Regions from separate parts of the Arthrobacter sp. TJ-170 genome, predicted to be linked through region 1. Evidence: predicted binding sites of a transcription regulator. Region 1 holds the regulator's gene; each other region holds the start of a gene.

Region 1 (5,795 bases):
GAATGAAGCCTGCCCGTGAGACCAAGCGGGCAAACCGGCGTCGTCACGAAGTTCCATCAGTTGCTATTGCCGGGTACACCAACGCCGGAAAATCGTCTCTGCTCAACCGGCTGACCGACGCAGGCGTCCTGGTTGAGAACGCGCTCTTTGCCACGCTGGATCCCACGATTCGGCGTGCGCAGACTCCTGACGGGCTTGAGTTCACACTCGCGGACACCGTCGGGTTTGTGCGTTCCCTTCCCACACAGCTGGTCGAGGCGTTCCGATCAACGCTTGAGGAAGTCGCGGACGCTGACCTGATCCTGCATGTCGTGGATGCCTCGCACCCTGATCCCGAGGGGCAGATCGCCGCGGTACGCGAAGTGCTCACAGAGGTCGACGCGCGCAAGGTGCCGGAAATTGTGGTCCTGAACAAGGCGGATGCGGCTGATCCCTTCGTGCTCGAACGGCTCCGCCAGAGGGAACCCCGCCACGCGATCGTTTCAGCCCGCACCGGCCAGGGGATCGCAGAGCTCCTCGAACTGATCAGTCAGGCCATCCCGCGGCCCAGCGTCAAACTAACCCTGCTCGTGCCCTACCAGCGGGGCGATGTCGTCAGCCGTCTGCACCAGCCGGATGCGGAGATCCTCCGCCTTGAGCACGTCGAAGACGGTACACAGGTCGACGTGATGGTCCGGGAAGGACTGGCCGCGGAACTGGAGCCATTCGTCAGGCATGGCTGAAGGGAACGTAAGTCCCCTTCAACTGCTTGACCATGTCGTGGAAGCGATGGGCGGTCAGCAGCGCAGCGGACAGCATGAGATGGTGCGCCAGGTGGAGGAAGCGATCGACACCGGCACCCATCTGCTGGTGCAGGCCGGCACCGGTACCGGGAAGTCGCTGGCATACCTGCTTCCCTTGATTGCGCATGCGGTGAAAAGCGACACGACCTCCATCGTTTCGACCGCCACCCTGGCACTGCAGGCGCAGATCGTTAACCGCGATCTGCCGAGACTCCTCGACACCCTGCACGGCTCACTCCCGCGGACCGTGAACGTTGCGTTACTCAAGGGGCGGAGTAACTACGTATGCCGGCACAAGACTGACGGGGGGTTCCCTGAGGAAGATGATTCAGGAGCGCTGTTTTCTCTTGACGGCGACACCGCGTCACCGCACCCCGCAGCTGGACCGTCCACCCCGCTTGGCCGGGAGATCGTCCGGTTGCGGGACTGGGCCGAGGATACGGAAACCGGTGATCGCGATGAACTCCTCCCCGGAGTCAGTGACCGTGCCTGGCGGCAGGTCTCCGTCTCCTCGATGGAATGCCTCGGCGCCCAGAAGTGTCCCGTTGCCGATGAATGCTTCAGCGAGCGGGCACGGGAGAAAGCCGGGCAGGCGGACATCGTGATCACCAATCATGCCCTGCTGGCAATCAACGCGTTCGAGGGGCTCGCGGTGCTCCCAGAGCACGACGTGGTGGTCATCGATGAGGCACACGAGCTGCACGACCGCGTAACCTCAGCGGTGTCCGGCCAACTCTCGGGAGCGCTGATCGGAGCGGCAGCCTCCGCGGCGCGGCGCCATCTGGGCACGAACGCTGACATACTGCATGCCGCGCAAAGCGCCTTCGAGAGCGCGTTCGACGCTCAACCCACCGGTTTGATGGCCGGGGGGCTCGACGAGCAGCAGGAACTCGCGCTCGTCCAACTACGTGAAGCCTGCAGGCTGGCTCTATCCGAGTCGAGCTCCGACGGGTCCGTGCAATCGGCGGACGGCGGTCGGCAGATGGCCCGTTCGCGTCTGCTGATGCTGCTCGAATTATCAGAGCGAATGGTTGCAGCCGGTGGCGCCGGAGAGGTGCTGTGGGCCAGCCGTCCGAGCACGTTCACCCCCGGCTCCGGATACTCCGCAGCAGACGATTCCTCACCCGCTACCATCAGCATCGCGCCACTTTCCGTTGCGGGGCGTCTCAGGCGGGGCCTGTTCGAGGATCACACCGTCGTGCTCACGTCAGCGACACTCGCGATCGGTTCCGAGTTCGGGCCGGTCGCGGGCTCCCTGGGACTCACCGGCGAGGGCGCCCCTTCATGGACCGGGGTCGACGTCGGAAGTCCTTTCGACTATCCCCGGCAGGGCGTTCTGTACGTCGCCAAGGACTTGCCCAAGCCAGGACGCGGAACCTCCGAGGAGCAGCTGGACGAGCTCGAAGCGCTGATCAAGGCGTCCCGCGGGGGAACGCTCGGACTGTTCTCGTCGAGGCGCGCAGCAGAAGATGCTGCTGAGGCGCTTCGGGAGAGGGTCGACGTCGAAATCCTCTGCCAGGGCGAATCCTCAATGTCCGCGCTGGTGAAGCAGTTCGCGGAGGAACCCGACACCTGTCTCTTCGGCACGATGACGCTATGGCAGGGCGTCGATGTGCCGGGAACCTCCTGCCGTCTGGTCACCATCGACCGCATACCTTTTCCAAGGCCCGATGATCCGCTCATGACGGCGCGAACCCGTGCTGTGGCGAAGGCTGGCGGGAACGGCTTCATGCATGTCTCCGCCACCCATGCGGCGGTCCGCCTTGCCCAGGGAGCGGGCCGGCTCATCCGCGCCCAGGACGATAGGGGAATGGTGGCCGTACTGGACTCGCGCCTGGCAACCGCCGGCTACGGCGGCTTCCTCAGGGCCGCGCTCCCGCCTTTCTGGCCCACGACAGACAGGGCGACGGCGCTGGCGATTCTCTCCCGGCTTGCTGCTACCCAACCGGTCTAGCTCGCGAGCCGGTCAGAGGGCGCGCATCACCGAAACGACTCTGCCCATGATGGTGGCATGGTCGCCGAGGATCGGCTCGTAATTGGTGTTCTGCGGTAGGAGCCACGTGTGGCCATCCCGCTGCCGGAACGTCTTCACAGTGGCCTCATCATCCAGAAGCGCTGCCACCACGTCTCCGTTTTCCGCGTTGCTCTGACGGCGGACCACTACCCAGTCACCGTCACAGATCGCGGCGTCGATCATGGAGTCGCCGGACACCCGCAGCATGAAAAGCTCTCCGTGGCCGACGAGCTGACGGGGAAGCGGCATGACGTCTTCAACCAGCTGGTCCGCCAGGATAGGACCGCCGGCGGCAATGCGTCCGACCAGCGGAACCATGGCGGCGTCAACGGCCGAAACCGGCGCTGGTTCCTCTTCCTCAGCGGAGGAAGGCAGGATGCGCGGTACATCGTCTCCGAGGGTGAGGGGAAGCAGGATCTCCATGGCACGGGGGCGCTTGGGGTCGCGACGGATGTAGCCCATGCGCTCCAACTGGGAGAGCTGGTGCGTGACGCTTGAGAGGCTGGCAAGCCCGACGATGTCCCCGATTTCGCGCATGGACGGCGGGTAACCGTGCGCTGCGACGCTCCGCTGAATGGTCTCGAGAATCTTTTTCTGCCGGGGTGTCATTCCCTTTGGTGTGGCACGGCCCCGCGGACGCCCGCGTCCGCGCTTGGCGTCTGGATCAGACACCTCTGTCATGTCCTCCGCCGCACTGAGATCTGCCACGAGAATGCATCCCTTTCCTCTGGCTGGACCCGGACTGCCGGCTCGCCAACCTGTTTTGTCAGTGGTGGGTGATGAGCTGGTTTTCGAAGCGGCCGGACCGTCACCCTTGCCAGCAACGCTATGGGACGGGGCGCGCCTTTTCAAACATTTGTTCGAGCGAGTCTCGACAATATTAGTGCACAGATGCTAAGAATAAACAGATAGGAATAGAACACAGCTTCGAAAAAAGCTGTTGGGACATCCAAACAACGAGAAAGGTGGACGCCATGTCGACGCTCCATATCGCAGGATCAGTTCCAGCATTCCGGCTGGAAATGCGTTCGAACCGCGGAAACGGCGCACCATCCGGCCTGCATCTCACGCGCCGCGGGTGGATCGTTCTGATCGCTCTACCCCTCGCACTTCTCGCCGCAGCGCTGCTCATCATCAGTTCGTTCTTCACCTCGCAGGCACAGGCCGCGGGAGGCGCGGGCGAAGTCACCAACACCGTGCGCGTCAATGTGACATCGGGTGAGACCCTATGGGCACTCGCCGCAGAGTATGCACCTGACCGGGATCCGCGTGCTGTAGTCGAGGAGATCGTCGAACTGAACGCTCTGGCCTCCTCCACCGTGCAGGCTGGCCAGTCCCTCCACATCCCTGTCGGAAGCCGGTGAAGATCTTGACTATGACGAGTGAAAGGCTTGTGCGGAACTGCGTAATAGTGCTCCACTCCCGCGACGGATTCTTCAATGCGGATCCGACGGCCTTAAACTCTGGTAGTGACCGACCAGCTTGAACGCCTCAGCCGTCTGCCGATTCGAGAGAACCTACGCGGACTCCAGCCGTACGGCGCTCCGCAGATAGACGTACCCATCCTGTTGAACGTCAACGAGAATACCCATGGGGTCCCGGAGGACGTTCGGAGCGCGATCGTTGAGGCGGTGCAGGAAGCCGTAGCAGGGCTCAACCGCTACCCCGACCGCGAGTTCACGCTTCTCCGAGAGCACCTCGCCAGCTATCTGGGGCACGGCCTCACCGCAGACAATATCTGGGCAGCGAACGGATCGAACGAGGTTCTCCAGCACATCCTGCTTGCTTTCGGCGGCCCCGGTCGAACTGCTCTTGGTTTCCCTCCCACCTACTCCATGTACCCCTTGCTGGCCGGGTCTACGGGGACTGAGTACCTGGCAGGCACGAGGCAGGACAACTTTGACCAGGATGTTCGCTCGACCGCTGAGCAGGTGGCTTCAACAGGAGCGAACATTGTGTTCCTGTGCAGCCCCAACAATCCGACCGGCACCGCCCTCTCCCTGGACGTTGTCTCCGAGGTCTACGATGCAGGCGAAGCAGCCCAGGCGATCATTATTGTGGATGAGGCGTACGCGGAGTTCGCCCACACAGGCACACCCAGTGCACTCGATCTGCTGCCCGGGAGGGAACGGCTTGTCGTCTCGCGCACCATGAGCAAAGCGTTCGCTCTCGCTGGAGCGCGCCTCGGATACCTGGCCGCGGCGCCGGAAATCGCGGATGCCCTCCGGCTCGTACGCCTCCCGTACCACCTCTCGGCGATCACCCAAGCGACGGCGGTGGCGGCGCTGACGCACTCCGGGAAGCTGCTCGCCAACGTCGATGAGATCAAGCGGCAGAGGGACCGCATTGTGTCCGGCCTTACCGCCATGGGTCTACCTGTTGCCCCGTCGGACTCCAATTTCGTGCTGTTTGGAGGCATCGAGGATCCGCGCGCAGTGTGGCAGGGCCTCCTTGATGCCGGAGTCCTCATTCGTGACGTCGGCATACCGCACCACTTGCGGGTTACTGCCGGTACACAGGAGGAGACCACCATCTTCCTTGACACCCTCGAATCTTTGATCCGGCCCAGCGTCTCCTAAACTAGACGGGGATGCACGTACGGGCCGACTGCCCGTCTGTTGCCGTTACAACCGTAAGGACAACCCATGACCGCGGAAGCTACCGTCCAACGCGCTGCCCGACGCGAGCGGACCACGAGCGAATCATCGGTGTTCGTCGAACTCGATCTCGACGGCACCGGCCGCTCTGAAATCAGCACCTCTGTGCCGTTCTACGACCACATGTTGACCGCTCTGGCGAAGCACTCGCTGATCGACCTCACGGTCAGGGCAACCGGTGATACGCACATCGACGTACATCACACTGTCGAGGACGTGGCAATCACGTTCGGCGAGGTGCTGCGCGAAGCTCTCGGTGACAAAGCCGGAATCCGCCGCTTCGGCGAGGCAACCGTGCCGCTGGACGAAGCTCTGGCGAACGCTGTCGTCGACATCTCCGGG
Region 2 (5,795 bases), on a different contig from region 1:
CGAAGTTGGCCTGCAGATGGACCTTGAGCCGCACTGTTCTGCCTTCCTCGTCCGGCTCGGGAAGTCGCTCCACGATGCCTGCGGTCACAAGCTCGCGGTAGATGCTGATTGCCCTCCGAAGGTGCGCGTACTGCCGTGCGGGCGGTTCGTGGTTGCCGCGCAGCAGGTTCTGGACAGCACGGAGGGGATCTCCGGGGCGCTCGAGAAGGTTCAGCAGCATTGAGTGACTAACGGCGAAGCTGGACCCCAGCGGCTCCGGAGTACCCTCGACAAGTCGGTCGTAGGTGGGTTTGCCCCAGGAGACGAAACCCTGCTGCGGCTTCTTGCGGACCACCTGGCGGAGCTTCTTCTGGTCGTCACCGAATTTTGCGACTGCCTTTGCCATGGCCTTGGTGTTCTCGACCACGTGGTCCGGCGCCTGCACCACCACCGTCCCGGATGTGTCGTAGCCTGCCCGTCCCGCACGGCCTGCAATCTGGTGGAACTCCCGCACGTTGAGCAGTCGGGTGCGGACGCCGTCGTACTTGCTGAGCGCGGTCAGCAGGACGGTGCGGATGGGAACATTGATTCCTACGCCGAGCGTGTCGGTACCGCAGATCACCTTGAGCAGTCCCGCCTGGGCCAGTTGCTCCACCAGCCGCCGGTACTTCGGCAGCATTCCGGCGTGATGCACACCGATGCCGTGGCGTACCAGCCGGTTCAGCGTCTTGCCGAAGCCGGACGAGAACCGGAAGTTCGCAATGAGCGCCGCAATCCGATCCTTCTCCTCACGCGTGCAGACGTTGACGCTCATCAGGTTCTGTGCGCGCTCAATCGCTTCCGCCTGGCTGAAGTGCACCACATAGACGGGCGCCTGATGCGTCGACAGCAGCTCCTCGAGTGCTTCCTGGAGCGGGTTTTCTGAGTAGTAGAAGTTGAGCGGAATGGGCCGGTCCGCGGAACTGACCAGCACCGTCGCACGCCCTGTCCGCTCAGTAAGTTCCTTTTCGAAACGCTCGACGTCGCCGAGTGTTGCGGACATCAGGAGGAACTGGGCCTGCGGAAGCTCCAGGAGCGGTACCTGCCAGGCCCAGCCGCGCTGCGGGTCCGAATAGAAGTGGAACTCGTCCATGATAACGGTGCCGACATCCGCGCGGTCACCCTCGCGCAGCGCGATATTCGCCAGGATTTCCGCGGTACAGCAGATAATGGGAGCGTCCTGGTTCACGCCCGAGTCACCGGTGACCATACCGACATTCTCAGCGCCGAAGATCGCGCACAGTGCAAAGAACTTCTCGGAGACCAGCGCCTTGATAGGAGCGGTGTAGTAGCTCCGGCGTCCTTCAGCGATCGCGTGGAAATGGGCCGCAACGGCTACCAGCGACTTCCCGGAACCGGTGGGAGTCGCGAGGATCACGTTGTTCCCGGATACGAGCTCGAGAACGGCCTCGTCCTGCGCGGGGTACAGGGTGATTCCCGTGCTCTCGGACCACGAATGAAAAGCTGAGTACACGGCGTCGGCGTCGAGTGTGCCCGGGCGCCCGGTCTGGGGGAGGTGGTCCTGGATGCTCATGTCCTCCCAGCCTATCCGGTCGACCTGACGTACGCTCACGGCGCCCGCCCCTCACGAGTGCTCGCCGCGGTCCCTCGACCGTAGGCTTAGGGTCATGCGCTGGGACCCCGCACAGTACGCCGTCTTTTCCGATTACCGTTCCCGACCCTTCTTCGACCTCGTGGGACGCATCGGCCATTCCGCCCCGCGGCAGGTCGTCGATCTGGGCTGTGGATCCGGTGAACTCACCGCTTTGCTTGCGCTCAGGTGGCCGGACGCCCCGGTGCTTGGCATCGATTCCTCCCGGGAGATGATCGAGCGCGCCGAGCGACTGGATGACACACCCTCGAACCTGTCCTTCGCCGTGGCGGATGTCCGCGACTGGGCGCCGGAGCCGGGCACCGACGTCGTTGTTTCCAACGCAGTGCTGCAGTGGGTCCCGGGCCATCAGGCCCTGCTCGCGCGATGGGCAGCGGAACTTGGGCAGGGCGCCTGGCTGGCGTTCCAGGTCCCCGGCAACTTCTCCGCGCCTTCGCACGTGCTGATGCGCACACTGGCGGAGTCGGAGCGCTGGAAAGCGCAGCTTGGTTCGGTCCTGAGGCACGACGACGCCGTCAGCGCACCGCACGAATACCACCGCCTTCTGCGCTTCGCAGGCCTGGATACCGACGCGTGGGAGACCACTTACCAGCATCTGCTCGCCGGAGCGGATCCCGTGCTCCAGTGGGTTCGGGGGACCGGCCTGCGTCCGGTGCTCGATGCGCTTCCTGCCGTAGAGGCGGCGGAGTTTGAGCGCACCTATGCCGACATGCTCGCCGATGCGTATCCCCGCGAGCCCGACGGCGGCACGATCTTCCCGTTCAGGCGGATCTTTGCGGTGGGCGTCAAGCCTGCACCTGCGGCCTCACCAGCCGCGTGAGCGCCATTCCGGGAGCGACGGCCGCTCCGCACCGAGCGTGGTCGGTTTCCCATGGCCGGGATGGACGATCGTATCGTCGTCAAACTTGTTGAAGAGGCGCTCCACCACGTCCTTGTACAGGGACTCGAAACGCTCCGGATCCCCGCCCGTGTTGCCGAGGCCACCGGGGAAGAGGGAATCACCCGTGAACAGGTGGACCGGACCGTTGGGGTCCCGGTAAGCGAGCGCCACCGACCCGGGAGTATGACCACGCAGTGAGATGGCTTCCAGCGTGAACCCGGCGAAGGTGCCGATATCCCCATTCCTGAGCGAAACATCGGTGGGCACCGCAATGTCATCGACATCGTCCACGCCAGCAGCGGTGCGGGCGCCCGTCGCGCCCACCACACCGGCCAGCGCACGCACATGGTCCCAGTGTGAGTGGGTCGTGACAATGAGGGCGAGCTTCGCGGGAACGTCGGCATCCTGTGCGCCGTCGGCGATCAAACGCTGGATGGCGGGAGCGTCGTCGGCGGCGTCGATGAGGACCTGCGCTCCGGTCGCCTTCGCTGTGATGAGGTAGACGTTGTTATCCATCTCGCTGACAGAGATGCTCCGGATGGTCACCTCGGAAAGGTCATGCATGCTGGCCACTCTAGTACCGATGGTGATGCACCACACCGCATGGCAGAATGTGAGCACCCTTCCACTGTCGTCCAGGAGCGCGCACCGTGAATTCTGATGTATCGGCGTGGCTGCGGATCGATTCGAACAGCTCAGTGCCTCCGTATGAACAGCTGCGTGTTCAGATCCTGGACGCTGCCAATGACGGCTCCCTGCCGGTTGGTACGCGTCTGCCGCCCGTGCGGACTCTCGCGGGGCACCTCGGCGTGGCAGTCAATACGGTCGCGCGGGCCTACCGGGAACTGGAACAGGCGCACATAGTTGTCACCCGCTCGCGGGCGGGGACCGTCGTCGCGGCGGCGGGGGACGAGGCACGGCGCAAGGCAGCGGAAGGCGCGGCCGAATACGCCCGCCTCATCAAGGCCAACGGACTCACCGAGGAGGAAGCAGTCTCCTACCTGCGCGCGGCTCTGCGCCGTCGGTGAACATTTTGCGCGACACGCCGCCTATGGCGCCGTTCGAACAAGTCTTCGAACGGTGTTTCCTCTAAAGTGGGATGGTGTCTATAGCAACCTCCGTGGATTCCGCCCTGTCCCACCCTGACAAAATGCCGCAGGACCTCTCGCGGCTCATCGTCAAGGGCGCACGGGAACACAACCTGCGCAACGTGGATCTCGACCTGCCGCGGGACGCGATGATCGTCTTCACCGGCCTGTCCGGCTCCGGTAAATCCTCCCTTGCCTTCGACACCATCTTCGCCGAGGGCCAGCGCCGCTACGTCGAGTCGCTCTCTGCCTACGCCCGCCAGTTCCTCGGCCAGGTGGACAAGCCGGACGTTGACTTCATCGAGGGCTTGTCGCCGGCGGTGTCCATCGACCAAAAATCCACCAGCAAGAACCCGCGCTCCACCGTCGGAACCATTACCGAGATCTACGACTACATGCGGTTGTTGTGGGCCCGCGTGGGGAGGCCGCATTGCCCGGTGTGCGGTGAAGCGGTCACCAAGCAGACTCCGCAGCAGGTCGTCGACCAGCTCATGGAACTCGAAGAGGGCACCCGCTTCCAGGTACTTGCGCCCGTGGTGCGAGGCCGCAAGGGCGAATTCGTGGATCTCTTCCAGGACCTGGCGGCAAAGGGCTACTCGCGTGCGCGGGTAGACGACGAACTTGTTCAACTGACCGATCCGCCCAAGCTGGGCAAGCAGTTCAAGCACACCATAGAGGTGGTGGTGGACCGGCTGGTCATCAAGCCCGGCATCCGGCAACGGCTCACCGATTCAGTCGAAACAGCGCTCAAACTCGCCGAGGGCCGGGTGCTTGCGGACTTCGTCGACCTGGACTCGGACGATCCCCACCGTTTGCGTGCATTCTCGGAGAACCTGGCGTGCCCCAATGAGCACCCGCTCGCGATCGACGAAATCGAGCCGCGATCGTTCTCCTTCAACAATCCCTTCGGGGCCTGTCCCGCCTGCACGGGCATCGGCACCAAACTCGAGGTTGATGAGGAACTCGTCGTTCCCAACCCCGACCTCTCGCTCCGTGAGGGAGCTATAGCGCCTTGGGCGCTCGGCACAGCCACGCTCGAGTACTGGACCCGTCTCCTGGAGGGACTGTCCAAGGAACTGAACTTCTCCATGGACGCGGCCTGGAAGAAGCTGCCCGCGCACGCCCGTGATGCCGCCCTGTACGGCAAGGACCACAAGGTCGTGGTGCAGTATCGCAACCGCTTCGGTCGCGAACGGAAGTACAGCACCGGGTTCGAGGGCGCCGTCCAGTACATTCACCGAAAGCACCTCGAGACGGAGTCCGACTACGCGCGGGATCGCTACGAGGAATACATGCGGCAGGTCCCATGCCCGGAATGCGGGGGAGCGCGGCTGAACCCGGCATCGCTGTCCGTCCTGATCAACGGGCGGTCGATCGCCGAGGTGGCTGCGCTGCCCATGCGGGACTGCGCCGACTTCCTGAACAACCTTGTCCTCACGGGACGTGAAGCCCAGATCGCGTCCCAGGTGCTGAAGGAGATCCAGGCTCGGCTCCGCTTCCTTCTCGATGTTGGACTTGAGTACCTCAACCTCGAACGGGCTGCGGGAACGCTCTCCGGCGGGGAGGCACAGCGCATACGCCTTGCCACCCAGATCGGATCCGGCCTGGTGGGAGTCCTGTACGTCCTGGACGAGCCCTCCATCGGGCTCCACCAGCGCGACAACCGGCGTCTGATTGAGACCCTGACCCGGCTGCGGAACCTGGGAAACACACTGATCGTCGTCGAGCATGACGAGGACACCATCAACGAGGCTGACTGGATTGTCGACATCGGCCCCGGCGCCGGTGAGCACGGGGGGCAGGTTGTCCACTCGGGTTCGCTGGAGGATCTCCTCCGGAACGAGCAGTCCATCACCGGCGATTACCTGTCGGGTCGGCGGAAGATCGAGCCGCCGGCCAAACGTCGCAAGATCGACCGCTCCAGGCAGCTCAAAGTCGTGGGCGCCCGCGAACACAATTTGAAGGGCGTAGACGCAACCTTCCCGCTGGGTGTGCTGACTGCGGTGACGGGCGTGAGTGGATCGGGCAAGTCGACGCTGGTCAACGAAATTCTGTACAAGGTTCTCGCCAACAAGCTCAACGGTGCAAAGCAGGTTGCCGGACGCCATCGCCGGATCGATGGACTGCAGCACCTCGACAAGGTAATCCACGTGGACCAGGGCCCGATCGGCAGGACCCCGCGATCCAATCCAGCCAC
Region 3 (5,795 bases), on a different contig from region 1:
AGTTCGGGTCGCTGGCGTTCGTGGGCTCCGCAGTCGGTGTCGGCAGCTGATCTTCCGGTGTCGGCGTTTCAGCCGCCGGAGCCAGCCCGGGTCCACCGAGCAGTACAGGCCGGAACTCCATCTGGGCGGACGCCTGGATCAGTTCACGTGTCTCCGGTTCAGGTATGCCCGGCAGCGCGACGATCACATTTCGTCCGGACTGGGTGCTGATCTCTGCCTCAGCCACACCGCTGCCGTCGACACGCTGGCGGATGATTTCAACCGCCTGGTCCAACTGCTCGGGCGTGATCTCGTCACTGCCTCCCTGAACCTGCGGCGAAAGAATCATCTGCGTACCGCCCTCGAGGTCGAGGGCAAGCTTTGGTGTCCAGCTGGCGTTGCTCCACAGCGAGCCGCCGCCGAGCAGCAGCGCAAGGAGTGCGAAGACTACGCCGAGCCACACGAGGGTGCGTTTGGCGGCGGAGCCTGGGCCTGTTCGTGCCATGGTGCGTGAATCCTTAAGTGTTGGAACTCGAGACTTGACTTCGGCCATCGGGGCGGCCGAATCAGGATTACTGGTCTTTGTCGTTTCGGTTGCGGGGGTTCTCCCTATTCAACCGCTCAACTGTTTCCTCTGGAGTCTCCTCGCGAAGGGGACGGTCCGCGTCCGTGTCCGCGGTGGTCAGAGACGACGCGTCATCGGGAACCGTGTGCTCTTCCTCAACCACAGGCTCCGGAGTAACGACCTTGCTCAGCGTTTGGGTGTGAACGGTGGCGGTAACACCGGGCGAGATCTCAATGAGTGCCTTGTTGTTGTCATCATCGAGCGAGACGATGGTGCCGAACAGCCCGAAGTTGGTCATGACCTCGGTACCCGGAAGCATCTGGGTACGCTGCGCGGCGACCTCCTGCTTCATCTTCCGCTGCTTGCGGAACATGGTGAAGATCAGGAAGGCGAGGGCCAGCGGAAGGAGCAGGCTGAAGATATCAAACCCGCCACCCGTTGTCTGAGTGGTCTGGGCAACTACATTTGCGAGCACAGAAAAAATCCGTTTCTATATTTGGTCAGCGCAGCCGGACGCCATGCATGCGAACCGACACCGAGTTCCGCGGCCACGCACGGTCTGCGGGAGTACTGCTTTCACGGCCCCTGTTTTCGCAAAGACGAAAACGGAGCAGGGAACCTTCAACAGCGACTCCGTAGCTTTTGACCGCGCGGTGTGCCACACGTCATATCAGTCTACGGTGAACACGGAGCAAGTTACGCACTAGCCCTCGTTGCGGCTCCACCCCGTCTCAGCACCCATCCCGCTTTCGATCTGCGGAACGGAATCCTCCTGGTACACGGAGAACAGGTCCTCCGGCATGGCAGCGGCCACTGTTGGAGGCATGGCGAGCCCGAGGTGCTCCCACGCAGCCGCGGTGGCGATGCGTCCGCGGGGGGTCCGCCCAAGCATTCCTTCCCGGACGAGATACGGCTCAGCGACCGTCTCAACCGTCTCGGGTTCCTCCCCCACCGCTATGGCGAGGGTGGACAGGCCAACCGGCCCGCCGTTGAACTTCGTCACCAATGCGGTCAGGACAGCCCGGTCCAGACGGTCAAGCCCTTTGGCGTCCACCTCGTACATGTCCAGCGCGGCACCGGCGCACCTGGCATCGATGACATCCACGTTGTTCACCAGAGCCCAGTCGCGCACCCGGCGCAACAGCCTGTTCGCGATTCTGGGTGTGCCCCGCGACCGCCCGGCCACCTCGGCAAAGGCCGCGGAGTTGACCCTCATGTCCATCATCATTGCCGAGCGCCGGAGTACGAGTTCAAGTTCGGCCGTGGAGTAAAACTCCAGATGCCCTGTAAAGCCGAAGCGGTCACGCAGGGGTCCAGGCAACAATCCGGCCCGCGTAGTCGCCCCGACAAGGGTGAACGGTGGAAGGTCCAGCGGAATCGCCGTGGCACCCGGTCCCTTGCCGACGATAATGTCCACCCGGAAGTCTTCCATGGCCATGTAGAGCATTTCCTCGGCTGGGCGGGACATACGGTGGATCTCGTCGAGGAACAGCACTTCACCTTCGGTGAGCGAGGAAAGAATAGCCGCGAGGTCGCCGGCGTGCTGAATGGCGGGGCCGGAACTGATGCGCAGCGGTGCGTTCATTTCGGCCGCGATGATCATTGCGAGGGTGGTCTTGCCAAGCCCCGGAGGCCCGGAGAGCAACACATGATCAGCGCTCCGGCCGCGCATACGCGATGCTTCAAGAACCAGTGACAGCTGGCGGCGCACTCTGGTCTGACCGACGAAGTCGTCCAGGTTCTTGGGGCGGAGGGCTGCCTCGACCGCGCGGTCCTCGGGGTCAACCGAGGGAGAAACAAGGGGCTGTTCCTGATCTTCCGCCATCAGTTCACCGAGGCCCGTGCCGAGCTGCGCGCCCCGTCCTGGCCAAGCCTACGCAGGGTGAGTTTGAGGATGGAACCGACATCACCGGTTGCTGCAATCTCCGGCGATTCCTTCACCGCCGAGTCGATGGCTGAGCCGGCGTCCTTCTCCGACCAGCCCAGGCCCATTATGGCGGCGAGGACCTGGGACTGCCAGGCGCCCGCTGCTGTGGTCGGGGAGTCCGTCTCGAGCGGAACGAGCTTGTCGGCGAGTTCAAGCACAATGCGCCGGGCGCCCTTGGGGCCGATTCCGGGTACCTTACTGAACGCCTTGTCATCTCCCGAGGACGCAGCCGTCCGGATGGCGGCCGGCGGGTGAACCGCGAGGACCGCAAGCGCCAGCCTGGGGCCCACTCCACTGACTCCGAGCAGGGTTTCGAAGACCTCCCGCTCCTCCGTGTCAGTGAATCCAAAGAGGGTCATGGAGTCCTCGCGGACGATCATCGAGGTGAAGACCCTAGCCTGGCTGCCCAGACGGAGGGTGGAGAGGGTCTGGGGAGTTGCCTGTACCTGCATCCCGAACCCGTTGACGTCGAGAACGGCCGAGTGCAGGCCTACATGGCTTACTGTCCCGGTCAGAGAGCTGATCATGTGTGCGGCTCCAGGAGCTGAGGATGGAAAGGAATATCACCGAACATATCTACGAATCAGCGTACGGGCAGGGACCGACTATTTCGTTTCCGCCACACCGGGACCAGCCATCGGTGCCTGATCCGCAGGCGGCAGCTCAGCGCCGTCGTCGCGCTTTGGCTTCAGCCTCTGCCCACAGCCGTTGGGCTGCGGTCTGTCCGGAACCGCCCTGCGTCCTTACGGAAGCGGATGACCCGGTGCGCCAGGCGTGCGTGATGGCAAGCGCAAGAGCGTCGGCAGCATCCGCCGGCGTGGGCGCGGAGGCGAGCCGCAGAATCTTCGTAACCATCTTGGTGACCGCCGCCTTATCGGACTGACCGTTGCCGGTCACGGCGGCCTTCACCTCAGTCGGCGTATGGAGGGCAACCGGAATCCCCCGGCGCGCAGCAGCCGCAATCACCACCCCGGAAGCCTGGGCGGTTCCCATCACGGTGCTCACGTTGAGCTGGCTGAAGACGCGTTCGACGGCGAGAACGTCCGGTGCGTGCGTGTCGAGCCAGATGTCCACCGACTCCGCAATCATCAACAGCCGGCGGTCGAGAGTGTGGTCCGAGGGAGTGCCGACCACCCCGACCGCCACAAGCGTGGCGCGACGGTTCGGCTCGACATCGACCACAGCGAGCCCGCAGCGGGTGAGCCCGGGGTCAACCCCCATGACGCGCAGCGTCATCGGTGTTGACCCGGGCGCGCGGCGACAGAACTAATCGTCGCTCTCCAGCTCGGCCATGACGTCCTCGTTCAGGTCTGCGTTCGAGTACACGTTCTGGACGTCGTCAAGCTCTTCGAGCGCGTCCACCAGCTTGAGGAACTTGCGTGCCGCGTCTGCGTCAAGTTCCACCTGCATTGACGGGACAAATTCAATCTCATCGGTCTCGTACTCGATGCCGGCCTCTTCGAGCCCCGCGACGACCGCGCGCAGGTCAGTCGGTTCGGAATGAACATCGAACGAGTCGCCGGATTCCTTGACTTCCTCGGCACCGGCGTCGAGGACGGCCATCAGGACATCGTCTTCCGAGAGGTTATTCTTCGGCAGCGAGACAACGCCCTTGCGTGCGAACAGGTACGCAACGGAGCCGGGATCTGCAACCGTACCCCCGTTGCGGGTGATGGCGACGCGGACCTCTGACGCTGCACGGTTCTTGTTGTCCGTCAGGCACTCGATGAGCAGAGCGGATCCCTGCGGTCCGCGCGCTTCATAGATGATCTCGGAGTAGTCGACGACCTCGCCGGTCAGGCCTGCGCCACGCTTGATCGCACGGTCGATGTTGTCGTTGGGCACAGAGGTCTTCTTGGCCTTCTGTACGGCAAGTTCCAGCGCGGGGTTACCGGACATATCCGCACCGCCGGCGCGGGCAGCAACCTCAATGTTCTTGATCAGCTTGGCGAAGGACTTTGCGCGCTTGGCGTCAATCACGGCCTTCTTGTGTTTGGTGGTAGCCCATTTAGAGTGCCCCGACATGCTCTGCCCTTCTTTTGGCGATCATCGATAGGAAAAGCTCGTGGATGCGGTGCTCACCGGTGACCTCCGGATGGAAGCTGGTGGCGAGCAGGTTTCCCGAGCGGACTGCGACAATTCTAGCGACCGGCCGCGCTTCATCCTTGTCGGCGTCGCGGCCGGCTCCGTGTTCTGCGGGCGGCGTATCCGGTGCGTCGACCTGTGCAAGGATCTTGACCGATTCCCCGACCTTCTCCACCCACGGCGCACGGATGAACACGGCGTGGACGTCAACGCCGTCGCCTGGCAGCTCATCGAACGGCAGGTCCGTCTCGAAGGACTCGCGCTGCCGGCCGAAAGCATTGCGGCGGACTACAATATCCAGCCCGCCGAGCGTCTGCTGCGGATTGCCCTTCAGATCCAGCGAGGGATCGGCGATGGTGTCCGCCAACATGATCATCCCCGCACAGGACCCGTAAACCGGGAATCCGTCCCGGATGCGCCGGCGCAGAGGTTCGGCGAGGTCGAAGGCGCGGGTGAGCTTGTCCATGGTGGTGGATTCACCGCCGGGGATGATGAGGCCCTCGGCCTGCTCCAGTTCGCTGGCACGACGGACCGGAAAGGCTTCTCCGCCCAGGGATTCGATCACCCGGATATGCTCGCGTACATCACCCTGCACGGCGAGAACGCCGACGCGCAGGGTGGAGCCTTCGGAAGGAATGGTGGAAGTCACCACTCCATTCTAGTTTGGCGCGGGGCGGTCCCTGCGAATCGGCCTCCATCACCGCCGCCTCGACCACAGACGTCATGCCTGTGCGCCGTTCAAAGCACGATAAGTTAGAGACCATGTCTGGTCTGTCTAGCTTGAGCGTGCCCCTGGGCAAAACAGTTCGGGCACTTTCGCGTCTGCGCGGCGGTGGTTCGGCATTCCCGGGTCTGGTGGTTGAACGCATCGACCCCGGATTCATGGCGCGGGCCCTACGGAACCTACCCAAGGGTGTGATTGTCGTCAGCGGGACCAACGGGAAGACCACTACCACCAAAATGGTGGTGGAACTCCTTGAGGGCCAGGGCTTGGAGGTCTTCACCAATCGTACCGGCAGCAATTTCACCCGCGGGGTGGCAGCCGCGCTCCTTGGCGAGGTCGATTGGCGCGGACGGCTCAGCGCCGACGTCGCCGTTCTGGAACTGGACGAGGCACATGCCGTCCACTTCGTAAACCTGGTTCCCCCGACCCATTGCCTGTTGCTCAACGTCCTCCGGGACCAGCTTGACCGCTTTGGCGAAATCGACAAGACCACGAGGCTGCTGGAGCAGATCGCG

The links. The regulator LexA, encoded in region 1, represses DNA repair genes until DNA is damaged. The targets are predictions, from matches to a motif close to TCGAACANNTGTTCGA.
Region 2: uvrA (excinuclease ABC subunit UvrA) is a predicted target of LexA. The motif match lies at 3,572-3,587, and genes of this name have one in related genera.
Region 3: ruvA (Holliday junction branch migration protein RuvA) is a predicted target of LexA. The motif match lies at 3,038-3,053, and genes of this name have one in related genera.

The regions. Positions count from the first base shown of each region.
Region 1 covers NZ_JBZCNL010000001.1:792,511-798,305, forward strand. Annotated here, with positions in the region: gene hflX (GTPase HflX) at 1-722, shown strand, start outside; gene AC4D1W_RS03750 (ATP-dependent DNA helicase) at 715-2,736, shown strand; gene lexA (transcriptional repressor LexA) at 2,749-3,477, opposite strand; gene AC4D1W_RS03760 (LysM peptidoglycan-binding domain-containing protein) at 3,771-4,160, shown strand; gene AC4D1W_RS03765 (histidinol-phosphate transaminase) at 4,266-5,375, shown strand; gene hisB (imidazoleglycerol-phosphate dehydratase HisB) at 5,442-5,795, shown strand, end outside.
Region 2 covers NZ_JBZCNL010000005.1:262,310-268,104, reverse strand. Annotated here, with positions in the region: gene AC4D1W_RS11600 (DEAD/DEAH box helicase) at 1-1,552, opposite strand, end outside; gene AC4D1W_RS11595 (trans-aconitate 2-methyltransferase) at 1,647-2,450, shown strand; gene AC4D1W_RS11590 (MBL fold metallo-hydrolase) at 2,436-3,074, opposite strand; gene AC4D1W_RS11585 (GntR family transcriptional regulator) at 3,161-3,538, shown strand; gene uvrA (excinuclease ABC subunit UvrA) at 3,661-5,795, shown strand, end outside.
Region 3 covers NZ_JBZCNL010000005.1:322,324-328,118, forward strand. Annotated here, with positions in the region: gene secD (protein translocase subunit SecD) at 1-484, opposite strand, end outside; gene AC4D1W_RS11820 (preprotein translocase subunit YajC) at 552-1,019, opposite strand; gene ruvB (Holliday junction branch migration DNA helicase RuvB) at 1,248-2,369, opposite strand; gene ruvA (Holliday junction branch migration protein RuvA) at 2,369-2,998, opposite strand; gene ruvC (crossover junction endodeoxyribonuclease RuvC) at 3,135-3,707, opposite strand; gene AC4D1W_RS11840 (YebC/PmpR family DNA-binding transcriptional regulator) at 3,738-4,496, opposite strand; gene pdxT (pyridoxal 5'-phosphate synthase glutaminase subunit PdxT) at 4,480-5,205, opposite strand; gene AC4D1W_RS11850 (DUF1727 domain-containing protein) at 5,319-5,795, shown strand, end outside.